Regions from separate parts of the Lysinibacillus sp. HST-98 genome, predicted to be linked through region 1. Evidence: riboswitches for the same ligand, from Rfam matches in the RefSeq annotation. Region 1 holds a riboswitch; the other holds the start of a gene.
What was found. A riboswitch is a leader RNA that binds a small molecule or an ion and turns the genes downstream of it on or off. The one in region 1 is predicted to bind S-adenosylmethionine.
Positions count from the first base shown of each region.

Region 1 (7,376 bases):
TTTACATGGCCTACAAGTAGATTTGAGTTTTACAAGAGGCGAATTTAAAGTAGAACCTAAACACGTCCTTGTCCTTTTAAAGTATGAAAATAAATGGTTATGTACTGTCCATAAACGACGTGGTGTAGAAGTGCCAGGGGGGAAATTAGAAGAAGGCGAAACATTAGAGGAGGCGGCGATTCGAGAAGTTTTTGAAGAGACGGGTGTTCATGTGAAAAATCTTCAATGGTTTGCAGAGTATGCAGTGTATGATGAAATCGTTTTTTGTAAAACCGTTTTCACTGCACAATTTTTAGCGCAAGAGGATATAGAATTTGATTTAGAAACGTCAGGCATGCTTTGGTTAACCGATGAAGAATTTGTTCAGCATCCTAACTTGAGTTTTCACATGAAGGATGAGGGGATGAAGAAAATGCTGGAGGAGCTGAAACATCGTGACACACAATGGTGATATTATCGAAAAACGCCCCTATCCTTCACCAAATCCAGCTATAAGTTTAACGGAAATAACCTATCTTTCACAGGGCTTACGTATAAAAGGACTATTAGCAGAGCCAAAGACAGAGGGTACATATGATGGCTTTTTATATTTAAGAGGCGGCATGCAAAGCATTGGGATGGTAAGACCCTCTCGTATTGCACAATTTGCGGCGCAGGGCTTTATCGTATTTGCCCCATATTATCGTGGGAATCGTGGGGGAGAGGGTCGTGACGAGTTTGCAGGGGCAGACCGTTACGATGCGGTCTATGCCGTAGATGTACTCAAACAATTCTGCAATGACAATATCCATGTTTTTGGTTTTTCACGAGGTGGTATTATGGCTCTGTGGACAGCCATTTTAAGAAGGGATATTACTTCTGTTGTAACATGGGCAGGTGTTTCTGATGCAACGGCCACCTATTGGGAACGTACAGATATGCGAAGGATGATGAAGCGCGTTATTGGAGGAACACCTAATCGTGTACCAGAAGCATATGATGCAAGAACACCTCTTTTTGAGATAGAGCGAATAACAGCTCCCGTTCTTATCATTCATGGCTATCGTGATGAAAATGTGGATATTGAACATGCCAGACAATTGGCATTTTTTTTAGAGGAAGCAAATAAATCATTCGAAACTTGGTATGATCTTCACTATGCACATCAATATCCACCAGCAAAAAATCGTGAAACTGTCCGTGCTCTTTGCAAGTGGATGAAACAACAATAAAGCGTAGAGAAAACAAAAAGACAAAGGGAACGAATAATTTGTTCCCTTTGTCTTTTATATAGACGTTACTTTAATGGGCCACCAAGTGTAGTGATGGCTTCAGAAACGTTTGAGAATTTCTTGAAGTTTTCGTTGAATAAGCCTGCAAGCTCAGCAGCTTTTGCATCGTATGCAGCTTTATCTGCCCAAGCTTCACGAGGATTTAACACTTCTGAAGGTACTCCTTCAACTGCTGTTGGAATGTGTAAACCAAACACAGCATCTTGTGTTGTTTCAACATCTGCTAATTTACCATCGATTGCTGCACGGACCATTGTACGTGTGTAAGAAAGTTTCATACGGCTACCTGTGCCATATTCGCCACCAGTCCAACCAGTGTTTACTAAGTATACCTGTGCACCGTGCTCGTCAATTTTTTGACCTAACATTTCTGCGTATACTGTTGCAGGAAGCGGAAGGAATGGAGAACCGAAGCAAGTAGAGAATACTGGTTCTGGCTCAGTCACACCACGTTCAGTTCCAGCAAGTTTAGAAGTGAACCCACTTAGGAAGTGATACATTGCTTGTTCTTTTGTTAATTTACTGATTGGAGGTAACACGCCAAATGCATCAGCTGTTAGGAAGATGATTGTTTTTGGATGACCTGCAACAGAAGGATCAACGATATTTTCGATGTATTGGATTGGATAAGCTACACGTGTATTTTCTGTTAGTGAACCATCGTCATAGTCACAAATACGAGTTTCTGGATCAACAGCTACGTTTTCTAATACAGAGCCGAAGCGGATTGCATTGTAGATTTCTGGTTCTTTTTCAGCAGAAAGGTTGATTGTTTTTGCATAGCAACCACCCTCAATGTTGAACACACCATTATCAGACCAACCGTGTTCATCGTCACCGATTAGCTTACGATCAGGATCAGCTGATAACGTCGTTTTACCAGTACCAGATAGACCGAAGAATAACGCCACATCGCCAGCTTCACCAACGTTTGCTGAGCAGTGCATTGAAAGAATACCTTGTTGTGGTAATAAGTAGTTCATGATACCAAAGATAGATTTTTTCATTTCACCAGCATATTCTGTACCACCAATTAAAATAATTTTCTTTTCAAGTGATACGATGATGAATGTTTCAGAAGCAGTGCCATCAACCGCAGGATCTGCTTTAAAGTTAGGAGCTGAGATGACAGTGAAGTCAGCAACATGAGAAGCTAATTCATCTGCTGTTGGACGGATAAATAATTGATGAGCAAAAAGATTGTGCCATGCGTATTCATTAATAACTTGAATGCTTAATTGTGAATCTTTGTCAGCACCTGCAAAGCCTTTGAATACAAATAACTCGTCACGTTCTTTTAAATATTTTATTACTTTTACATATAGGTTATCGAACACTTCAGAAGAAATTGGTTGGTTTACTTTACCCCAGTCAATTTGATCTTTTGTGCTTTCTTCTTCTACCGTATATTTATCTTTAGGTGAACGACCAGTGTATTTGCCAGTTTCTGCACGAACTGCGCCATCTACTGTTAACATTGCTTCACCACGAGATGTAGCTTTTTCTGCTAATTGTGGTACTGAAAGTTGAACATTAATGTTACCGCCGTTTAATAATTCCTTCAGTTCGTTTGCAATTTCTACTGAATTCATCGATTAAATACCATCCTTTTTTATAGTATTCCCTTGATTTAGAGGGATTTTTTCTTAATTTCAAAAATAGTATAACACAATTGCTTAAATAATCTATACTAATTAAGAAATTATTTTAGAGTTTTTACCACTTTTCAATAAACTGACAAAAAATAATGTTTTTCGAGGAGAATACCATCAATCCTACTGTAATTAGGCATGAAAATTGAGCCACACATATGTTACCACAAGTAGCTAGGTATGTTGTAGGGATTAATTTGCTTCTATTTACATCATCATCCAAGTATGAAAAGTTTTTGTGTAATAAGTTCTTTCCTTTCTATACAGTAATACATAAGAAAATATTTGACAACGTTCGACCTTTTCAGTAACATGAGATTGAACGGATACTCTTATCCCGAGCTGGTGGAGGGTCAGGCCCTGTGAAACCCGGCAACCTGCATGAACTATTTCACGACATGCGTTGGTGCCAACCTGATGCAAGGGAACATCCCTTGAACGATAAGAGTGAAAGGTTACGCAGTCATTATTCCTTTCCTCATGTAAAGTAACGTGAGAAAAGGATTTTTTTATTGTTAAAAATTAATGTAAAGGTAAGTATATGTAGTTCTTTCCTTATTATAATGACGGATCTTTCGAAATCCTCGTGTTAAAAGCAGCAGTAACGGCTTGAGAGTTCAATCCTTAGGAGCGGACTTGACATGGGTAATGAGTACCGTATTCATACACAACTACTTATTGTAAGAGTATTTAGGAGGAAAACCAAATGACAAACCGTCGACTGTTTACATCAGAGAGTGTAACAGAAGGACATCCAGATAAGATTTGTGACCAAATCTCGGATGCCATTTTAGATGCTATTTTAGCAGAAGATCCAAATGCACGTGTAGCGTGTGAAACAACTGTAACAACAGGATTAGTATTAGTAGCAGGAGAAATTACAACTTCTACTTATGTAGATATTAAAGGTATTGTTCGTGACACTGTAGCTGAAATTGGTTATACACGAGGTAAATATGGCTTTGATGCTGAGAACTTAGCGGTGCTTGTGGCTATTGGTGAACAATCACCTGATATTGCTCAAGGTGTTGATCAGGCATTAGAGGCACGTGAAGGCTCTATGACAGATGCAGATATTGAAGCAATTGGTGCTGGTGACCAAGGCTTAATGTTTGGCTATGCATGTAATGAAACACCAGAGCTAATGCCATTACCAATTAGCTTGGCACACAAATTAGCACGCCGTTTAACAGAAGTACGTAAATCCGGTGAACTTGCCTATTTACGTCCTGATGGTAAAACGCAAGTAACGATAGAATATGATGACAATAATGTACCGGTTCGCGTGGATACAATTGTTATTTCAACACAGCATGATGAAGAAGCAACACTTGAACAAATTCAAGCAGATTTAAAAGAATTTGTTATTGCACCAGTTGTACCAAGTGAATTATTAGATGCTAATACGAAATACTTTATCAATCCAACTGGCCGTTTTGTAATTGGTGGACCAAAAGGTGATGCTGGATTAACAGGACGTAAAATCATTGTTGATACATACGGTGGTTATGCACGTCACGGTGGTGGTGCCTTCTCAGGTAAGGATGCAACCAAGGTAGACCGTTCAGCGGCATATGCAGCACGTTATGTAGCGAAAAACATCGTAGCAGCTGGCTTAGCAGAGCGTGCTGAAGTGCAACTTGCCTATGCGATTGGCGTTGCGCAGCCTGTTTCGATTGCTGTCGATACATTTGGAACAGGTAGAGTGAAAGAAAGCGAGATCGTTGAATGGGTACGCGAGCTATTCGATTTACGCCCAGCGGGTATCATTAAAATGCTTGATCTTCGTCGTCCAATTTATAAACAAACTGCTGCGTATGGACATTTTGGTCGTACAGATTTAAATGTACCATGGGAGCAAATTGATAAAGCAGACGCGTTACGAGAAAAAGCACGTTTATAAACTATTGAACTAAAGTAATGAAGTCATTAAAAAATTATTCTAATGTATTAATAAACAAAGGAGCAATATTGCTCCTTTTGTTTTTTTATAAAAAATACCTCGCTAGGATTCGTGAACGTATTCGGTACACGAAAACGCGAGGGATTTTTTCGTTGGTATTAATTTTTTTGTGTAGATTATTTATTTCTGAATTGATTTATAATATTGACCTTTTTCTGCGTATTCTCGTACGATGCGTTCCATATCCTCTTTATCCTCAGCATTTAATTCTCGGACAACTTTTGCTGGACGACCTAATGCTAGACTATTTGGAGGAATGACTTTACCAGGAGGTACTAGGCTTCCTGCCCCAATAAATGCACCTTCTCCAATCTCAGCTCCGTCTAAAATAATGGATCCCATACCAATTAAGGCATTTTTGCGAATTGTACAACTATGTAAAGTGACTTGGTGTCCAACTGTTACCTCATCTTCAATAATGAGCGGATATTTTGGGCTTTGGTGTAAACAGCAAAGATCTTGAATACTGACACGTTTACCGATAATCGTTGGGGAAACATCACCACGAATAACCGTATTAAACCAAATGGTTGTTTCGGCGCCAATTGTTACGTCGCCCGTAACAGTTGCGTAATCAGCAATGAAAACAGACGGATCGATCTTTGGCGTTTTATCTTTAAATGGATAAATCATGAAAATCGCCTCTTTTCTTTCTATAATGTAGTATTATCGTATCAAATACGCAACTTTATGGAAATATAAAATTAAAATATGCTATTTATTTCGATATAATCAAAGTGTAATTATTTTTTAGGAGGACTATGTAAATGTGGAAATGGGAAGCTGATGGACAAGCAAAAGCTGTGATTGCTATTCTTCATGGTGCTTATGAAAATCACCGTTGGTATGCATGGCTGATAGAAAAATTAAGATTAGAAGGCTTCCACATAGTCATGGGGGATTTACCGAATCATGGGGGTAATGCAAGGTTTGCTCGAGTCCATGATGAAGACTTCAAATTGTACAATAAGTATACAAGAAACCTGATTGAGAATGCTTTTTCATATAATTTACCAACCTTTGTAATAGGTCATGGACTAGGTGCAACATTAATCCTCCATACACTGCAAAAGAGACAATATGAATGTGCAGGCATTATTTTAACATCACCTTGGTTGCAACTAAAGCTATTACCAGGTAAATTAACAAATGCTTTAACAAGTCTAAGTGCGTTAACAGCCAATGTGAAATTAACACATGATATTACATTAGAGAAATTAACGCGTAGTGTTGAAGGCAGAGAAGAAATGAAAGATGAGGTACCGCTCATGTCGGTTGTTTCTGTGAAATGGTACCGAGAGCTTCAGCAGATGATGAAAAATTTAGTGATGCTGCCTAAAGGTGAAATGCCAAATATGCCTATGCTCATTATGACAGCTGAGAAGGATAAAATTACGGACACTCGCCACACCCGAAATTGGCTTCATCAACAGGAATTCACAGAATTTCAGTTTAAAGAATGGGCAAATTGTTATCATAATTTATTTCATGAGGGAGAGCGCGAAGAGATTTTTATGTATACACGAGACTTTATTAATAATGCTCTTCGAAGAATTGGTTATATAATTAAATAGGTTTATACCCTTCCATTTACTAGGTTACTTACTTAAATATTGTTACTCAAAAATAATATTGTAATTTTCTGAAAAGTGTAATACTATAATGAACTAAAGTAAGGTATTTTAAATTGGAGGGGTAAAATGGATGTAATTGTGGAGAAGTTGAATGGTATTTTATGGGGACCATGGTTTATTTATGGTATCTTATTGATTGGGTTATTTTTCTCAATTATCACAAGGTTCCTACAGGTAAGGCACATTAAAGATATGTTTGTTTTAATGTTTAAAGGGGAGAAATCGGAAAAGGGAATATCCTCTTTCCAAGCAATGTCTATCGCATTATCAGGACGTGTAGGTACAGGTAATATTGCTGGTACTGCGACAGCAATTGGAATGGGAGGACCTGGTGCTGTCTTTTGGATGTGGGCAATCGCTTTCATTGGTGCGGCTACCGCGTATGTAGAGTCAACATTAGCTCAAATCTATAAAGAAGAGAAAGATACAGAATATCGTGGTGGACCGGCCTTTTACATAGAAAAAGGAATGGGTCAGAAATGGTTTGCAGTTATTTTTGCTGTAGCTGCTTTAATTGCAATGTTAATTTTGATGCCTGGTGTGCAGTCAAATGCCATCGCAGGTGCTGTTGAAAACGCTTTCGGTTTGGATACATGGATCACAGGACTTATAATTGTTGTGTTACTAGGTGCTATTATCATTGGTGGTATTAAATCAATTGCAAACGCTGCTCAAATTATTGTACCATTTATGGCATTAGCTTATATCATTATGGCAATAGTCATTATTTTTATGAATATTTCACAAGTACCAACAGTTATCGGATTAATTTTTTCTAGTGCATTTGGTGCTCAAGAAATTTTTGGCGGGGTTATTGGTTCAGCGATTGCTTGGGGTGTTAAACGTGGAATTTACT
Region 1 is NZ_JAENHX010000001.1:1,060,785-1,068,160, reverse strand. It holds gene JIN86_RS05275 (NUDIX domain-containing protein) at 1-451, shown strand, start outside; gene JIN86_RS05270 (alpha/beta hydrolase family protein) at 435-1,211, shown strand; gene pckA (phosphoenolpyruvate carboxykinase (ATP)) at 1,277-2,863, opposite strand; SAM riboswitch class I at 3,253-3,371, shown strand; gene metK (methionine adenosyltransferase) at 3,630-4,826, shown strand; gene JIN86_RS05255 (gamma carbonic anhydrase) at 5,007-5,519, opposite strand; gene JIN86_RS05250 (alpha/beta hydrolase) at 5,654-6,460, shown strand; gene JIN86_RS05245 (alanine/glycine:cation symporter family protein) at 6,587-7,376, shown strand, end outside.

Region 2 (7,376 bases), on a different contig from region 1:
TGCATCTGCTACTTCTATTACCCTTTCTGAGCAAGTAGGAAACCGTGTTTATGGGAATTTTGAAAAATATGCTGATAAATTAGTGCTGCGCCCTCAAGAAATTTCAAATCAGCCTGAAATTATTCGTCGACTCGGATTAATTTCAGTGAATACAGCATTGGAATTAGATATTTACGGCAATGTGAATTCCACACACGTTTCTGGTACAAAGATGATGAATGGTATCGGAGGGTCTGGTGACTTTGCTCGTAATGCACGTTTAGGAATTTTTGTGACAAAGTCTTATGCTAAGGGTGGAGATATTTCGAGTATTGTTCCAATGGTCTCGCATGTGGATCATACGGAGCATGATGTTGATGTCATTGTAACTGAACAGGGCGTAGCAGATTTACGAGGACTTGCTCCAAAAGAACGAGTGGGACTTATCATTGATAATTGTGCACATCCTGATTATAGGGAGCAGCTGTGGCAGTACTTTAATGATGCCAATGAGGCAACGGGTGGACATCACACACCACATGACCTAGAAAAAGCACTATCATGGCACGTTAACTATGCGAAAAACGGTACGATGAAGGATCCTGCTTTTACGAAACAATAGTCTTATCTTAAAAGCCTTGAAGGACAAATAGTCTGTTTCTTCAAGGCTTTTACGTTTTAATTTAATGAAAGTTCTATAATAATCCAATCCATTTCCAATACGTTGCAGAGAACAAAAGTACGAGAAGGAAACCGATAATGGTTAATGGAATTCCAGATTTCAAGAAATCCTTTGTTGTAAAGGAGCCTGTACCATAGGCAAGCATGTTTTGTGGTGCACTAATTGGTAATAGGAAGCCAAAGCTTATGACGAATTGTTGCACAATAACAAAACCAACTTGATCAACATTAGCCGTTAATGTGGAGGCTAAAACGATAAACACAGGTATAAGTGCTGAGGCTAAGCTAGTTGCGCTTGCAAAGCCTAAATGAATCAAAATGTTAAATAAAGTTACGAGTGCGATGGTTGCTAGTAAAGGCATAGTATCTAGCCCGAGTGAACCAAAAACTTTATCTGATAACCATGCAGCACCTTGCGTATTTAGTAAAATGGTTCCTAACATAATGCCTACCGCAAAGACGATAATTGTTCCCCATGGAATATGAGGCTCAACTTCCTTCCACGAATACACACCGATTTTAGGCATTAATAGAATCGCGATAGCAATAATTGTGACTGTTGTCGTATCAAATGGATGTAGTTTTCCTTCAGTTGCCCAGAAAAATAGTAAAACTACGGATGTAATGATTAAACGAATTTCAGGAGCCTTTAATGGGCCAAGCTCTGCAAGCTGTTTTTTGATGACCTCTTTACCACCTTCGATATTGCTAGTCTCAGGTTTAATTAAAGCAATCATAATGAAAAATAAAAAGATCGACATAATAATTGAGAAGGGGGCGGCATAAAGTAGCCAAGCACCCCATGAAATATCCACATTAAATTGCTCTTGGATAAAGTTTAAAGCCACCATATTTTGAGCTGCTGCAGTTTTAATACCAATATTCCAAATGGAAACGGCTTGTACCGAAGTAATAACTAATAAGGCAGCAAGCCGACTATCACGTGGTAAACCAAATGCTGCCACCATTCCAAGCAAAATCGGTACTACTGCGCCAGCTCGTGCTGTAGCAGAAGGTACAAAAAATGCGAGGACGATAGAGACTAAAATAGCGCCAAATACGATAGCTTTTGTTTTCGTTCCTACCAGTGAAAGAATCCAAAGTGCAAGTCGTTTATGTAGATTAGTAATTTGCATTGCTGCGGCTAGAAAAAGAGCTGCTGCTACTAAAGCAACGGCAGAATTACTAAAGCCACTTAAAGATAATTTTAATGCGCTAGCTGTTCCTAGCTCTGTAGTTGGATTATCCATTGACGGAGCGAGTCCTAGTAAAACAGTTACTAGTGCAATGATCATGGCCGAGCTCACAGGATATGAAACGGCCTCTGTAACCCAAAGGATGACTGCAAAAGCTAAAATGGCTAAAGCTCGTTGCCCAGCTATAGGTAAATCACCATTGTTAGGTAAAAAGGTAATAATGATTAGTAACGCGAATGCCAAGCCAATCCATAGTGGCTTTAAATTAAGTTTTGTAGCTGCTTGCTTTGGGGAAGACATATTTTCTCATCCTTTCTGCAATAAAAATGACGATTATTATCCATAACATCGGCCTGTATAATGTTTTATTAAGATAAGAATATGTTGATTTTATTGTAGAAAAAAATCGATGTGAAAATTGTGTTTTTTACAGCAATATGAGTAGATAAAGAGAAAATACATGGTCACAAAGAATACAAAAATATCCATGAAATATTATTTCTTTTTCTTAAAGGCAGAAGTTACTTTAGGCTCTGTGCCATTGACTAATCGTTTAATATTTTCAAGGTGCAGGATGATGGCTATGCCAAAAAGAAGAAGAGCTATAATGGTTGGGCCAATGCCAGGAATCCATAAATAAGTTGCTGTACAAAACACGAGATAAAATTCTAGAACACCAACAATTAAATAATTTGTTGCAAAGGATAAAATAACAAATAAAATAAGTGCAAATAAACCAATCTTCCAATCAACAGCAAGTAAAATACCAATAATGGAGGCAGTTCCTTTCCCGCCATTGAAGCCCATGTAGAAGGGGAAATTATGACCTAAAATAACCCCAGCAGCCATAATATAAGTAAGCAGCCAAATTTGTTCTTCTGTTAAATGAATGGCGTCAGCTAGATAAAAATGCGCACCTATAATAGCCACAACACCTTTGACTATATCGATGAGGGCTACTAAAACGCCATATTTCCAGCCAAGGGAAAGAGTAGCATTAGAGGCACCAGCATTACCGTGGCCTGCCTTTTTTAAATCAACCCCCGATAAAAATTGAGCCACTTTAGAGCCGTGAATACAGCCTATTAAATAGCCAATCATAAGAAAAATGATCACGGCCTTTACCATAAAAATACTCCTCTCAAAATTTTTTAAAATAGTGTATGCGTTCATATTACGTATAAGAGCAGACAGAAGTTTCGGAAAAAATAAAATTTACATGTTGACAGAAAAAAACTCTATGTTTATACTGTGTAACAACGATGGAAATTGAATCTCATACTCTTATCAAGAGCGGCGGAGGGATAGGCCCTATGATGCCCGGCAACCAGTAAGCAATGAGCTTACTAAGGTGCTAATTCCTACAGATTCTTACTTGGATCTGGCAGATAAGGGGAGGAAAACTTGCAACCGCAACCCTCTTCTTAGCTGAAGAGGGTTTTTGTTTTCTACAGAAAAATCCTCCTCATCTCCGGTACCATCGTAAAAAAATAACCATTTGGAGGTACACAATGACAAATTTTAAACCAGAAACATTGCTGTTGCATGGTGGTCAAGAGCCAGACCCAGTGACGGGTTCTCGCACAGTTCCAGTCTATCGCTCAACTGCTTTCGTATTTAAAGATACTGCTCATGCGCAACGTCTTTTTGCCTTAGAGGAAGCAGGGAACATTTACACACGAATTACCAATCCAACAGTTGATGTGTTTGAAAAACGTGTGGCTTTATTGGAAGGTGGAACAGCAGCAGTAGCACTTTCATCTGGTGCAGCAGCTATCGCATTTTCCATTTTAAATCTAGCTGGAGCGGGTGATGAGATAGTAGCAGCTAGTTCTTTATATGGTGGTACGTATAATTTATTTGCTAACACATTACCAAACTATGGTATTAAAACAATTTTTGTAGATGAAACAAACCCAGAGAATTTCAAAGCAGCGATTACTGATAAAACAAAAGCGGTCTTTGCAGAGGTTTATGGTAATCCAAGTTTAAAGGTTTTAGATATTGAAGCAGTAGCTAAAATTGCACATGATAATGGTCTACCATTAATTATTGACAGCACGTTCGCTTCTCCTTATGGTTCTACACCTATTGAATACGGCGCAGATGTTGTAGTTCATTCTGCAACTAAATGGATAGGAGGTCATGGTACAACTTTAGGGGGCGTTGTTGTAGACGCTGGTAAGTTTGATTGGACTAGCGGTCGATTCCCTGGTTTTACTGAACCAGATGCCTCTTACCATGGGCTACGTTATGGAATTGATACAGCTTCTGCAGCCTTTGCTACAAAGCTACGTGTACAATTATTACGTGATTTTGGTCCAACATTAAGTGCTGATGCTGCCTTTAATTTATTGCAAGGGTTAGAAACGCTTCATCTGCGTATCCCTAAACACAATGAAAATGCATTGGCAGTGGCTGAGTATTTACAAAACCACCCATCTGTGGAGTATGTAAATTATAATGGCCTAGAAGATTTTCCGACACATGAGTTAGCAAAAAAATATTTAAGAAATGGCTTCGGTTCAGTGCTTACATTTGGCATCAAGGGTGGACGAGAAGCTGGGCGAAAGCTTATTGATAGCGTGAAATTATTTTCACATGTAGCAAATGTAGGTGATGCAAAGTCATTAATTATTCATCCAGCTTCCACTACTCATCAGCAACTATCAGCAGAAGAATTAGTTCAAGCTGGTGTAACCGAGTCGCTCATTCGCTTATCCATCGGTTTAGAGGCAGTAGAGGATATTATTGCTGATTTAGATCAAGCCATTACACAGGCTACAACAACTGAACAAACAGTAGAAGCTTAAAGTTTAAAGCAAATGGTAAAATGTTGTGACGTTAACGTATTTTCTCATTCGATTAGCCTCATTTGGTAATGCGTTAAACGTTGCTACATCAATCTATTACTGCACCCATTAATTATCAGAACCTTATAAAAAATAATACCAAGTAATTTTATATGTATTATTGACTTTGTTAAATCCACGTTATATACTAAGAAATAAGTTAACAGTACAAAAATTTTTAAAAAAAGGTAAATGTTTTCATAAGTGCTCCCCCACTTTTGAATATATAGAAGAGTAGTTGCCTAGCCAGTGACTACTCTTCCCAAAAACTGATGATAAAGGAGTGTTTAAAATGGGTAACATCTATAGTGCGCAAAACATTGTATCCTATCTAATATATGAGCTAAATGAAGGGCATGTATTTGTCAACAATAAATCCATTCAACACCTTCTTACATCAGTCGAAAGAAAATGGCAGGAAGTATTTGGTCATACAGCATTTCAAGAACGTGTTTTTACTGAAGAAGACTTTACTGTTAAGGAAGTATTTGAGGCATATGAACAGTATGGTGTGAGCCATATCTCACTTCCTGCGACAGAGTTTTACTTGAAGTATGGTACATTTCAATTAGTGGAACGTACGTATGCAATACCAAATTTTACAGAAGAAGAGATTAGTCTTGTTCAACAAGCTTTAGCACAATACCGTTATCAATTGCTTTCAAAAGCAAGTTAAAACCCCCTCATATTTTTAAGCTCATTCTCTGCTGCTACAGGGAATGAGTTTTTTCTTTAAAGGGATTGTAATGAGTGTCTGAGCATACATATATATAATAGAAGAAAGACATTCATATATTGAAATGTAAATAGTCAATATTTGTTCAAATCTTATAGATTGATTAATAAAACGTATAATAAAGGGAATGAAACCGATTTCTTTTGCACATCTAGAGAAAACAAATGTCCTTCCTAGAAAGATTTTTCTTGTGCAAAGTGTGTATTTGCGTTACAATTTTCTTTAAGTTAAATTTTGAATTATTTGAATTTGTATGTGTACTAACACATATATAAATAGCGAAACTCATACAAAGAGAGTTGTTGGCTAAAGACTGCGGTGGGTGTCAAATTGTCATGACACAACCCCATGGAGAGTTAGCTTTAATGAAACTGCGGAATGTAAGTTGGAGGGAATAATAAGAATGGCAACTATAAAGGCAGCGATTTTAGGATTTGGAACGGTAGGTCAGGGGATTTACCATATTTTAAATGAAAAACGAGAAGAGCTAAAAAATAAATTAGGTATTGAATTAGAGTTAGCGAAGATTTTAGTGACAGATGCTAGTCGTGAACGTGTACCAGGCACAGCAAATTTGATGACAACAAGTATGGATGAAGTCTTAGCAGAGCCAGGTATGCAGGTAGTGTTTGAAGCAATTGTGAACGAAGAACCTGCATACAGTTATTTAAAGCGAGCGGTGGAACATAAGTGTCATGTTATTACTGCCAATAAAGTGATGTTTGCCAAACGAGGTTTGGAGTTGCAGGATCTTGCAAAAGCAAATGGCGTTTTTGTAGGCTATGAGGCTACTACTGCTGGTGGCGTACCTGTTATAAAAACAATGAAGAATATCTTACTTGTAAATGATGTAAGTCGTATACAAGGTGTCTTAAATGGCACATGTAATTATATTTTAACAAAAATGCGTGCACAGGGCTGGTCGTTCGAAACAGCTTTAAAAGAGGCACAAGGCTTAGGTTATGCCGAAGCAGATCCATATAATGATATATCTGGGCAGGATGCATTTAAAAAATTAATGATATTAAGTGCCTTAGCTTTTGGTGAGCAGCCTGACTGGTCAGATGTAGAGGTAATTGGGATCGATAGTATCTCTGCTGAACAAGTTCATGAAGCATGTGAAAAGGGTCTACGTTACCGTCATGTAGCTGAAGTGGAAAAACTAGCTGATGGTAAGATTATTGCAAAAGTAGGTCCTCAACTAGTTGATAAAGAGCATCCACTTTATCCAGTCGATGATGTGTTCAATGCGGTGGCATTAGAGACTAACTATATTGGTACACTAACATTAATCGGTCCTGGAGCAGGGATGTATCCAACAGCGAGTGTCATGGTAGAAGATTATGCTGAAATCATTGGGAAAAGAGCAGGATTTGTTGTGACAATCTAATAAAAGCTTTAAAAAAGGCCCGCCATTCAACAATGTTCAATTGTATGAATGGTGGGCTTTTAGTCTTCATCTTTGACGTCTATGTCCTCTGGAATAGGAGTAGCACGCCAAATTTCAATTTCCTCTTTTATACGTTCCAATTGTTTAAAATAAGTGCTGAATTGTCCACTATTGATTAAAATTTGTTGGCCATCGTAAACAGAACGGATGCGTCCTTCGTAAATTAGACGCATTACTTGATCCTCAGGCATACCAAGATCTATAGCTGTCTCTTCAATTGATTTGTACATACGATTCGCTCCTTTTACTGCTTTTATTATAACGTCCATTCATGAGAAAACATACTATTGGAATTAAAAGAAAAGTAAAAATGATAATTGTTTGATTTTGGATAAATATGTATGATTAGTATGGATAAAGATGTGAAGCGGGGATGAGTTGATAAATGCTAAATTCATTGTTTGTATTACTAGCAGCTATTCTATGGGGAATGACAGGTACTGCCCAAACATATTTGGATCAAGGGGTATCTCCAACAGCAG
Region 2 is NZ_JAENHX010000004.1:378,444-385,819, reverse strand. It holds gene JIN86_RS12625 (succinyl-CoA:acetate CoA-transferase ScpC) at 1-601, shown strand, start outside; gene JIN86_RS12620 (DASS family sodium-coupled anion symporter) at 675-2,156, opposite strand; gene JIN86_RS12615 (glycerol-3-phosphate acyltransferase) at 2,352-2,984, opposite strand; SAM riboswitch class I at 3,138-3,251, shown strand; gene JIN86_RS12610 (O-acetylhomoserine aminocarboxypropyltransferase/cysteine synthase family protein) at 3,368-4,669, shown strand; gene JIN86_RS12605 (hypothetical protein) at 5,001-5,384, shown strand; gene JIN86_RS12600 (homoserine dehydrogenase) at 5,848-6,834, shown strand; gene JIN86_RS12595 (MerR family transcriptional regulator) at 6,894-7,124, opposite strand; gene JIN86_RS12590 (DMT family transporter) at 7,280-7,376, shown strand, end outside.
Region 2: linked by a shared signal. The riboswitch ahead of JIN86_RS12610 (O-acetylhomoserine aminocarboxypropyltransferase/cysteine synthase family protein) and the one ahead of metK (methionine adenosyltransferase) in region 1 are both predicted to bind S-adenosylmethionine.